Regions from separate parts of the Streptomyces sp. NPDC127108 genome, predicted to be linked through region 3. Evidence: riboswitches for the same ligand, from Rfam matches in the RefSeq annotation. Region 3 holds a riboswitch; each other region holds the start of a gene.

Region 1 (3,268 bases), on a different contig from region 3:
ACGGAGCAGACCTTGAGCGACGTGCCGTCGTCGACGGTCAGGGCGAGGCTGGTCGCGGTGCCCGGCGTGAAGTCGGCGGTGGCGGCCCAACGGGACGCGCCCGTCGTCGTCGGGGTCGGCGGGGCCGCCATGAAACCGCCCCCGGCCACGGCCCGAAGGCCGTCGATGGAGGCGTACGCGGACGGCGTGGTGTCGGTCGGCAGGTACTTGAAGCCGCCGCCCGGCTTGAACTGCTGGGCGATGAGGAAGTCCACCGGGGTCTTGCCCGCGGGCGTGAGGAAGTCGCCGGTCTGCGGGTTGATGCCGCAGGCGTTCAGGCCCGACACGGCCCAGCCGTTGGAGTCGGTGTTGGCGCCGAACATGGCGGCGAACGCACCGGAGTTGTTGATGAGCTTCGACTTCAGGAAGGCCCTGGCCTTGGTGATGGCGGGGTCGGTCGAGGGCACCCCGGACACGCACAGGGAGGCCATCGCGGCGCCGGTCATGTCGATGTCGCCGGGCGTGGCGAGCGCGTCGGGGTCGCCCTCGGCCTTGCCGAAGTTCCAGCCGCCGTCGTTGTGCTGGTTGGCGCGGACCGTGGCGACGGACCGGTCGAGCAGCGCCTGCGGCACGCGCTTGGCCCCGGACTGGGTCTTGGCGCCGCCCAGCGAGATCAGCGCGAAGACCGTGCCGTTGAAGTTGGACGGCGAACCCCAGTAGCCCGGCGCGGAGTTCTGCCAGTGCGCGTAGGTGTCCGCGATCAGGTTGCGGCTCGCCGAGACGCGGGCCGGGTCGATGCCCGCCGAGTAGGCGTTGATGATGCCGCGTTCGTAGTCGGTGACGACCGGCGAGGTGCCCGGCCAGCCCGCCGCCGCGAGGTGCGCGCGGTACACGGTGCGGGCGTTCTTGGAGGTGTCGCCGCCGGGGCTGACGTCGGCGGCCGCCGTGCCCGCCGAGGCGAAGGCCGAGAACGCCCACTCGTTGGACAGGCCCGCGCCCGCGTACGAACCGTCGGCGCCCTGCAGGGATCTGAGATAGCTCACGCCGTTCGTCTTGGACGTGGCTATCTGGCCGGGCGTGGCGGTGGCGGCCGCGGGGAGCGCGGTCAGGACGAGGGCGCCCACCGCGCCGAGGGCGGTGGGCACGGCGAGGAGGGTGCGGCGGGCGGCACGGGTCGAGGTCATGTCGGGGGCTCCCGGGATGAGGGGGCGGCGGCCTCACGTCCCCCGCGGCCGGTCCCCTGTGCGTGGACCCGAGCCGGACGACACGCGGCCGTCGCCCGAGCGCGTGGGGTCGACGTCCATTGACGCTGGCCGTTCGGGCATTCGGGCTCGGCCCGGCTCCCTGCCGGTCCACACCGCTGCGCGTCAGCTCTGGGTTCCCACCAGATTCCCCCGATCGGCAGCACAGGACGGTACTCGAACCTCACAGAACCCGCACACCCTTGCCATCACATTCGCAACTGTGCTCTAATTCGGCCGATTCCAAGCTCAGTCATCAGGGGAAGCCGGTCGAAGTCCGGCGCTGACCCGCAACCGTAGGTTCGCCGAGCGCCTCAAGTGCCCGGCGGGCGAGCCGGATTACCTGGACTGAGGGCAAGCGATTGACGCCGTCGCGGACTACGGCGTGGTTCGGACGGTTTCTCCACGCGGGCCCCGGCCCCGGACCTGCCACCACGCGGACTCCGCCGCGGCAGACGCCCAGGGGGCAGTGGTGGGGCAGGGAACCGGACGGGTCCGGAGCATACGCACGAGAGGTCTCGCGCTGCTGTGCGCGGCCGCGACAGCGCTGGGCGGCGGTGTCCTGCTGCTCGGCCCGGCCACTCCCGCCGCGGCCGATCCGATGAGCTCCTGCACGCGCACCAAGGGCGCGGTCGTCGCGGTGGACTTCGCCGACTGGGGCGGCGGTGTGGTGCGCGGCTGCGACGCCACTCCGACGACCGGCTACGACCTGCTGCACGAGGCCGGATTCAGCACCGAGGGCACCGAGCACGACGGGCCCGCCTTCATCTGCCGCCTCGGGCACAAGAAGTTCAACTCCGGCAAGCAGTACCCGACGCCGGGCCAGGAGAAGTGCAAGCTCACCCCGCCCGCCACCGCCTACTGGTCGTACTGGATCGCCCCGCCCGGCCAGGACTACTGGACGTACAGCCCGCTCGGCGCCATGAGCCAGAATCCGAAAAACGGCTCCGTCGAGGCCTGGGTGTTCGGCGCCACCGACCCCGACGGCACCAGCGGCGGCCCCACGTTCACCCCCGCCCAGGTGCGCGCGGGCGGCCAGACCGACCCGGGCGACAACCCGCCCGACGTCAAGCCAGGCAAGGTCGACCTGAAGGCCGCGGACGCCTGGCTCAGGGGCCGGCTCACCGGGGGCGACCACGTCCGCGACGAGGGTGCCGAGAACGCCAACCTCTACCAGACGGCGCACACCGCCCTCGCCCTCGCGGCCACCAAGGGCCGCAGTACCACCCTCGACCGGATGAAGTCCTACCTCGCCGCGCGCACCGAGGAGTTCGCCTACCCGCAGGGCACGGGCAAGGCCCCGAGCCCGATGGGCGCGTCCCTGCTGGCGCTGCTCGCCGAGAGCACCGAGGGCGACCCGCACTCCTTCGGCGGCCACAACCTGGCCGGTGACCTCGGCAGGAGCGTGTGCACCGCGGGCGGTACCGCCGACTGCGTCGCCAAGGGCGACTTCCCCGGTGTGGGCGACGTGGAGACCCAGGCCCTCGCCGTGCTCGCGCTGCACCGCGCGGGCCGGAAGGTCCCCGCCGACGCCGTCGCACGCGTCGCCGCCCACCAGTGCAAGGACGGCGGCTTCAGCCCGACGCTGCTGCGGGACGGCGACACCTGCTCCTACAGCGACCCCGCCACCACGCCCTACGCGACCATCGCGCTCCAGCAGGCGGGCGGCCACACCGACACCGTGGCGAAGGCCCGCAAGAACCTGCGCGGCGCCCAGCTCCCCACCGGTGCCGTCGCCGCCTACCCCGGCGTGACCACCGGAGACGTGACCGCCACCGCCAGGTCCGCCCAGGCGATGCGGCTCCTCGGCGACACGGTCCGCGCGGACGCCGCCGTGTCCTGGCTGTCGCGGCAGCAGACGAAGTCCGGCGGCTTCGGCTCCGACGAGGGCGCCACCGACCCGGCCATCTTCCCGACCTGGGCCGCCGCGTTCGCGGGCGCGCGCACCAGCCTGGCCGCGCTCACCACCAAGCGCCCCGACCAGACCAAGCCGCCCGTCGACCCGACGAAGCCGCCCACCGACCCCTCCGACCCGGACCCGGTGAAGC
Region 2 (3,268 bases), on a different contig from region 3:
GGCGTGAAAGCGAGGTCGCGTACGAGGTCGACCATGCCGCAGGCGTGGATCATCCGGACCGCGACCTGACTCACGTCGGCGGGCAGGTCCGCCAGGTCCGCCTCCGCGCGGATCGTGGCGAAGGACTGGCGGTAGATCGCCGGTCCGTCCTTCTCGTACTCGTGCACGGTGCGTTCGCTCTCTTGATAGGGCATGGAACAGTCAGGTGTCGCGATGTCGTTCATACGGTGTCAGCGGCGGGCCGTGGCCACCGCGGCGGCCAGTGCGCGGGAGCCACCCGGGACGTCCACCGGGCCGTGGCGTTCCCCGTCCCGCGTGAGGGAGATCCGGTGCCCGTCGGGAGTGGCGACCACGTCGACCCACTCACCGCGGGGGTGCCCGCACCGGCGCTCGCACCCGGACCAGTACACGGGCAGCGCCCCCACGGCACCCAACGCGGCCGTCGCCTCGGCCCGCACATCGGCCAGCGACCGCCCACAGCCGGGCCGGCCGATACAGGCTCCCACGCCGGTCCAGGGCGAGTAGGGGCCGCCGATCAGGCCGACGGCGCACAGCGCGTCCAGGAGGTCCGCGGCCTGCCGTTGCCCGACTCCGGGGACGACGACCCCGCGCCACGGGGTCAGCCGCAGCTCGCCGCTTCCCTGGTGGCGAGCGGTGGCCGTCAGGGTCTGCCACTGTGCCGTGCTGACGCGTCCCAAGGGCAGCCCGACGGACAGCGCGGCCTCGTCCGGCGGGCCGGACACCACGCCGAGGGCGGGAGCGCCCGAGCCCTGTGGGCGGGCCGGGCCCGCGGTCACGGTGGTGTCGAGCCCGGCCTGCCGCAGGCGTCCGACGACCGTGCCGAGGAGGGAGTCGGCGTCGCCGGGCAGGTCCGCCACCCGCCAGGCGCCCGAGTCGGCTGCCTCCTCCAGGAAGGTCTCGGCGGCGCTCAGGGCGGCTTGTGGCGCTTGCGCGCCAGGGATCAGAACCGCGCCCTTTGCGGCACCGATCCGCAGGAGCGCGTGATCGTCGCCGCGTGCCAGCAGGGTCACGTCGGCGCCGAGCGCGTCCACGTCGCCGCGGCCGTCGTCGAGCGCGAACAGGAACCGGCCGGACAGCCCGGCGGCCGCGTCGCTGTCGCACAGCAGTCGGTCCAGGGCGAGCAGCCAGCCACGGATGTCCCTCTCCCCCCGGCCGTCGAGCCCGGACAGAGGGGAGGCCACGATGTTCCGGGCCCGCTCGTGACGTGCCGAGGGCAACAGCCCGGAATCGCCAAGGAGCCGGGCCAGTTCGCCCCCGCAGTCCGGACCAAGGCCGCGGAGCTGGACGTTGCCGCGCGAAGTGAGATGCAGCTCACCGTCCCCCAGCCGCCCGGCCGCCTCCTGGAGGGCGTCCGCCTGCGCCACGGTGAGCACACCGCCGGGTACCCGGACACGTGCCAGTGCCCCGTCGTCCGCCCGGTGCAGCCGCAGCGTTCCGGGGCAGGCATCACCGCGGTCCCGGGCAGACGCGTCCCCCGGGACTGGGGGCGGGATGGCCGATGGGAGCATGGCGGCGAGCATAGCGACCCGTCACCACAGGTCCGTAGGCCCCTGGCAGCCAGGTGCCCCTTACTATGCCTACCGACGGGCCGTACGGCCCGTGGTCGCCAAAGACGGCGACAAGGGGAGGAAGCCCGGTGTGATTCCGGCGCGGTCCCGCCACTGTGAGCCCGGTCGTACCGGCAGGGCGAGTCAGGAACTCCCTTCCCCGCACCCTCGGCCTCGTTCGAGCAGGGGAGACCCACTGCGACACCACCCGGGGCGTGGACACCCCGAGGAAGGCCCGACGCCGCATGATCGTGCTCCTGTCGACGTCCGACACCGACCTGCTCAGCGCCCGTGCCGCAAGCGGGCCGGTCGCCTACCGCTACGCGAACCCCTCCCGGCTTCCGCTGCAGGACCTTCCGCAACTCCTCGACGGCGCCGACCTGGTCGTCGTGCGTCTCCTCGGCGGTGTGCGCGCCTGGCAGGACGGCCTCGACCAAGTCCTCGCGACCGGGCGCCCCGTCGTCGTCCTCACCGGCGAACAGGCCCCCGACGCCCAGCTGATGGCAGCGTCGACCGTCCCCATCGGCATCGCCGCCGAGGCCCACGCCTATCTGGCGCACGGCGGCCCCGGCAACCTGGAGCAACTGGCCAGGTTCCTCTCCGACACCGTCCTGCTCACCGGCCACGGCTTCGAACCGCCCGCTCCCGCACCGTCCTGGGGACCGCTGGAGCGTACCGGCCGTCAGGTCGAGGGACCGACCGTCGCGGTGCTCTACTACCGCGCCCACCACATGAGCGGCAACACCGCGTTCATCGAGTCCCTGTGCCGCGCGATCGAGGACGCGGGCGCCCGCCCGCTGCCGCTGTACGTCGCCTCGCTGCGCACCCCCGAACCCGAACTCGTCGACGCGCTGGGCGCCGCCGACGCCATCGTGACCACGGTCCTCGCGGCAGGCGGCACGCGGCCCGCCGAGGCCTCGGCGGGCGGCGACGACGAGTCCTGGGACGCCGGAGCCCTCAGCGGCCTCGACGTACCCATCCTCCAGGCCCTCTGCCTCACCAGCTCGCGCACCGACTGGGAAGGCAACGACGAGGGCGTCTCCCCGCTGGACGCCGCCAGCCAGATCGCGGTCCCCGAGTTCGACGGCCGTCTGATCACCGTGCCGTTCTCGTTCAAGGAGATCGACGAGGACGGACTTCCCGCCTACGTCGCCGACGACGAGCGCGCGGCGCGCGTGGCGGGCGTCGCCGTACGGCACGCGCGGCTGCGCCACATCCCGGCCGCCGACAAGCGGATCGCGCTGGTCCTGTCCGCGTATCCGACGAAGCACTCCCGGATCGGCAACGCGGTCGGCCTCGACACCCCCGCCAGCGCCGTGGCGCTGCTGCGCCGACTCCAGGGCGAGGGCTACGACTTCGGCACCGAGGAGGTGCCCGGCCTCGTGTCCGGTGACGGCGACGAACTGATCCGCGCCCTGATCGAGGCGGGCGGCCACGACCAGGAGTGGCTCACCGAGGAGCAGCTGGCCCGGAACCCGGTCCGGATCCCGGCGGCCGACTACCGCCGCTGGTACGCCACGCTTCCCGCCGAGCTCCGCGCGTCCGTCGAGGAGCACTGGGGTGCCGCGCCCGGCGAGATGTTCGTCGATCGCTCCCGCAACCCGGAGGGCGACATCGTCCTGGCCGCCCTGCGCCGCGGGAACCTGCTCATCCTCATCCAGCCGCCGCGGGGCTTCGGCGAGAACCCGATCGCGATCTAC
Region 3 (3,268 bases):
GAGACGTCCCCGGAGGACTACACCGCGGACGCCGGCGACAAGGGCGTGGCGGTGGAACTGCCGAAGGTGGGCGCCGGGCACTGACGTCCCGGGCTCCCGCCCACCCTGGAGGCCGCCGCGTTCCGTTCGGGACGCGGCGGCCTTCGCCGTGCCGCCTCCGGCCCCGAACCGGCGTACGAAAGAATGGGCCCATGCCGCGCCCTCGCCTCCTGCTCCCCGCCGCCCTGCTGCTGCTCGCGCCCCTGGCCCTCACCGGCTGCGGCTCCGAGCACCCGGGCTCCGCCGCCGGATCGACGCCCTCCCGCGCCGAGCTGGAGGACCGCGCCCGCGCCGCCCAGACCCGGACGGCGCACGTGTACGTGACCGAGGCCGACGGGTTCACACTGGCGGAGCAGTCCGTGGGCGTCCTCGGGGACGACGGCTTCCAGGCGGTGTACGTGGCGAAGGAGGGGGGCGCACAGATCAAGGTCGGCGTGGAGCGGGGCACCGTCGACGACAAGTCCTGCCGAGGCCTCTACCCGCCCGCGAAGCGCTGCGAGAAGGACGGCAAGGGCTGGTACCGCACGCCGGGCCCCGGCTCGTCCGGCAGCACCGACGCGTCCGGCTCCTGGCACGAGTACGCCCGCTCCGAGCACGGCCTGCGCATCCAGCTCTCCGCCGACCCCGGCCTCGTGGACCGCGACACCCTGCGCGCCGCCGCCGAGAAGGCCCATCGCGCGGACGCGGCCGAGCTGGACGCCGTACTGCCGAAGAAGACCTCCCCCGCCGCGCCGGTGGAGCGCGGCGACATCCCACGCGACGGCGACGGCGCACCCCAGGACCCGCCGGGCGCGGGCGGCTGAACGGCGCCGCAGTGACGGCCGAGCGGGGCCTGGGCGGCCTCTGAGCGGGGCCTCGGCCACCTCCGAGCGGGCCCCGGGCGGCAACCGGACGCGCCCTTGGAATGCCACGCCCCGCCCCCGAGTTGAGGTTCAGGGCGCCCCGTCCCGCGACAACGCCGCTACCCTCCGACACAACATCTAGGGGTGGCACCGAAAGCCAGCACAAGATGTATGCTCGTCCTCGCTGTCGCCGCAGGGGAATCCGGTGCAAGTCCGGAACTGTCCCGCAACGGTGTACTGGTACGCATTTGTGCGCTCGCGCCCGCAACATGCGCCGGTGAGTCCGACGACCTGCCGACAGCGCACCTGGACCGTCCGGTCCCGGTGCCAGAGACGTCCGGGCCTCGCGGAATGGGTTGGTGGACGCGGAGTCGCCCCTGCGCGGGCGCGTCCGTGCCGTCCCGCCCCCTCGAAGGCCCAGAGCCGAGCGAGGGAGAGCACCACGTGACCATCGCGCCCGCCGAACCCGCGTCAGCGCAGGCCCAGAAGTCGGCGCAGGCCGGCAAGCAGGCCGAGGCCGAGCAGGCCGCGCAGACCACCGACGGACCGGGGACCGCCCTGCTGCGCGTCCTGACCGACCTCACCGCCGACCTCCCCGACGCCGACCCCGGCCGGGTCGCCGCCGCCGCGCTGCGCGGCCGCTCGGCCAAGGCCGACGAGGTGGAGCTGCGGGAGCTGGCGACCGAGGCGGCCGCCGGGCTCATCTCCGAGGACCCCGCGTACTCCCAGCTCGCGGCCCGGCTCCTGACCATCGGTATCCGCGAGGAAGCCGCCTCGCAGGGCGTCACGTCGTTCTCCCAGTCCGTCGCCGTCGGCCACCGCGAGGGCCTGATCGCGGACCGCACCGCCGAGTTCACCACCCTGCACGCGGAAGCCCTCGACGGCCTCGTGGACGCCGCGCTCGCCGACGGCGCCGACCGCCGCTTCGGCTACTTCGGCCTGCGCACCCTGCACAGCCGCTACCTGCTCCGGCACCCGATCACCCGCAAGGTCGTCGAGACCCCGCAGCACTTCATGCTGCGCGTGGCCGCCGGTCTCGCCGAGGACGCCTCCGAGCGCGCCCTGGACGAGGTCGCCGCGCTCTACCGCCTGATGAGCCGTCTGGACTACCTGCCGTCCTCGCCGACGCTCTTCAACTCCGGCACCCGGCACCCGCAGATGTCGTCCTGCTACCTCCTCGACTCGCCGCTCGACGAGCTGGACTCCATCTACGACCGCTACCACCAGGTCGCGCGGCTCTCCAAGCACGCCGGCGGCATCGGGCTCTCGTACTCCCGCATCCGCTCGCGCGGCTCCCTGATCCGCGGCACCAACGGGCACTCCAACGGCATCGTGCCGTTCCTGAAGACGCTCGACGCCTCCGTCGCCGCCGTGAACCAGGGCGGCCGCCGCAAGGGCGCCGCCGCGGTCTACCTGGAGACCTGGCACTCCGACATCGAGGAGTTCCTGGAGCTGCGGGACAACACCGGCGAGGACGCCCGGCGCACCCACAACCTGAACCTGGCGCACTGGATCCCCGACGAGTTCATGCGCCGCGTGGCCGCCGACCAGGCGTGGTCGCTGTTCTCCCCCGCCGACGTGCCCGAGCTCGTCGACCTGTGGGGCGAGGAGTTCGACGCCGCGTACAAGAAGGCGGAGGCGGCCGGTCTCGCGCAGAAGACCATCCCCGCCCGTGAGCTGTACGGCCGCATGATGCGCACCCTCGCGCAGACCGGCAACGGCTGGATGACCTTCAAGGACACCGCCAACCGCACCGCCAACCAGACCGCCGAGCCGGGCCACACCGTCCACTCCTCCAACCTCTGCACGGAGATCCTGGAGGTCACGGACGACGGTGAGACGGCCGTGTGCAACCTGGGTTCGGTGAACCTGGGCGCGTTCGTCGACACGGCGAGCGGCGACATCGACTGGGAGCGGCTCGACGCCACCGTGCGCACGGCCGTCACCTTCCTCGACCGCGTCGTGGACATCAACTTCTACCCGACCGAGCAGGCCGGGCGCTCCAACGCCAAGTGGCGGCCCGTGGGCCTGGGCGCGATGGGCCTCCAGGACGTCTTCTTCCAGCTGAAGCTGCCGTTCGACTCGCCCGAGGCGCGCGCCCTCTCCACCCGGATCGCCGAGCGCATCATGCTCGCTTCGTACGAGGCGTCCGCCGACCTCGCCGAGAGGAACGGCCCGCTCCCCGCCTGGGAGAAGACCCGCACCGCGCGCGGCGTCCTGCACCCCGACCACTACGACGTCGAGCTGACCTGGCCCGACCGGTGGGCGGCGCTGCGGGAACGTATCGGCGAGACGGGCATGCGCAACTCGCTCCTTCTCGCCATCGCGCCGACCGCCACCATCGCGTCCATCGCGGGCGTGTACGAGTGCATCGAGCCGCAGGTCTC

Evidence for each region. Region 3 has a riboswitch for cobalamin ahead of ACFVHO_RS29465 (ribonucleoside-diphosphate reductase subunit alpha). Riboswitches for the same ligand answer to the same signal wherever they lie in the genome.
Region 1: another riboswitch for cobalamin. It lies ahead of ACFVHO_RS26425 (prenyltransferase/squalene oxidase repeat-containing protein); the one in region 3 lies ahead of ACFVHO_RS29465 (ribonucleoside-diphosphate reductase subunit alpha).
Region 2: another riboswitch for cobalamin. It lies ahead of cobN (cobaltochelatase subunit CobN); the one in region 3 lies ahead of ACFVHO_RS29465 (ribonucleoside-diphosphate reductase subunit alpha).

Annotation. Positions count from the first base shown of each region.
Region 1 covers NZ_JBHXTE010000033.1:109,528-112,795, reverse strand. Annotated here, with positions in the region: gene ACFVHO_RS26430 (hypothetical protein) at 1-1,163, opposite strand, end outside; cobalamin riboswitch at 1,299-1,374, opposite strand; cobalamin riboswitch at 1,439-1,587, shown strand; gene ACFVHO_RS26425 (prenyltransferase/squalene oxidase repeat-containing protein) at 1,693-3,268, shown strand, end outside.
Region 2 covers NZ_JBHXTE010000015.1:38,309-41,576, reverse strand. Annotated here, with positions in the region: gene ACFVHO_RS14705 (precorrin-8X methylmutase) at 1-167, opposite strand, end outside; gene ACFVHO_RS14700 (precorrin-3B synthase) at 231-1,541, opposite strand; cobalamin riboswitch at 1,605-1,746, shown strand; gene cobN (cobaltochelatase subunit CobN) at 1,814-3,268, shown strand, end outside.
Region 3 covers NZ_JBHXTE010000040.1:21,507-24,774, reverse strand. Annotated here, with positions in the region: gene mctP (monocarboxylate uptake permease MctP) at 1-84, shown strand, start outside; gene ACFVHO_RS29470 (hypothetical protein) at 192-842, shown strand; cobalamin riboswitch at 1,036-1,195, shown strand; gene ACFVHO_RS29465 (ribonucleoside-diphosphate reductase subunit alpha) at 1,326-3,268, shown strand, end outside.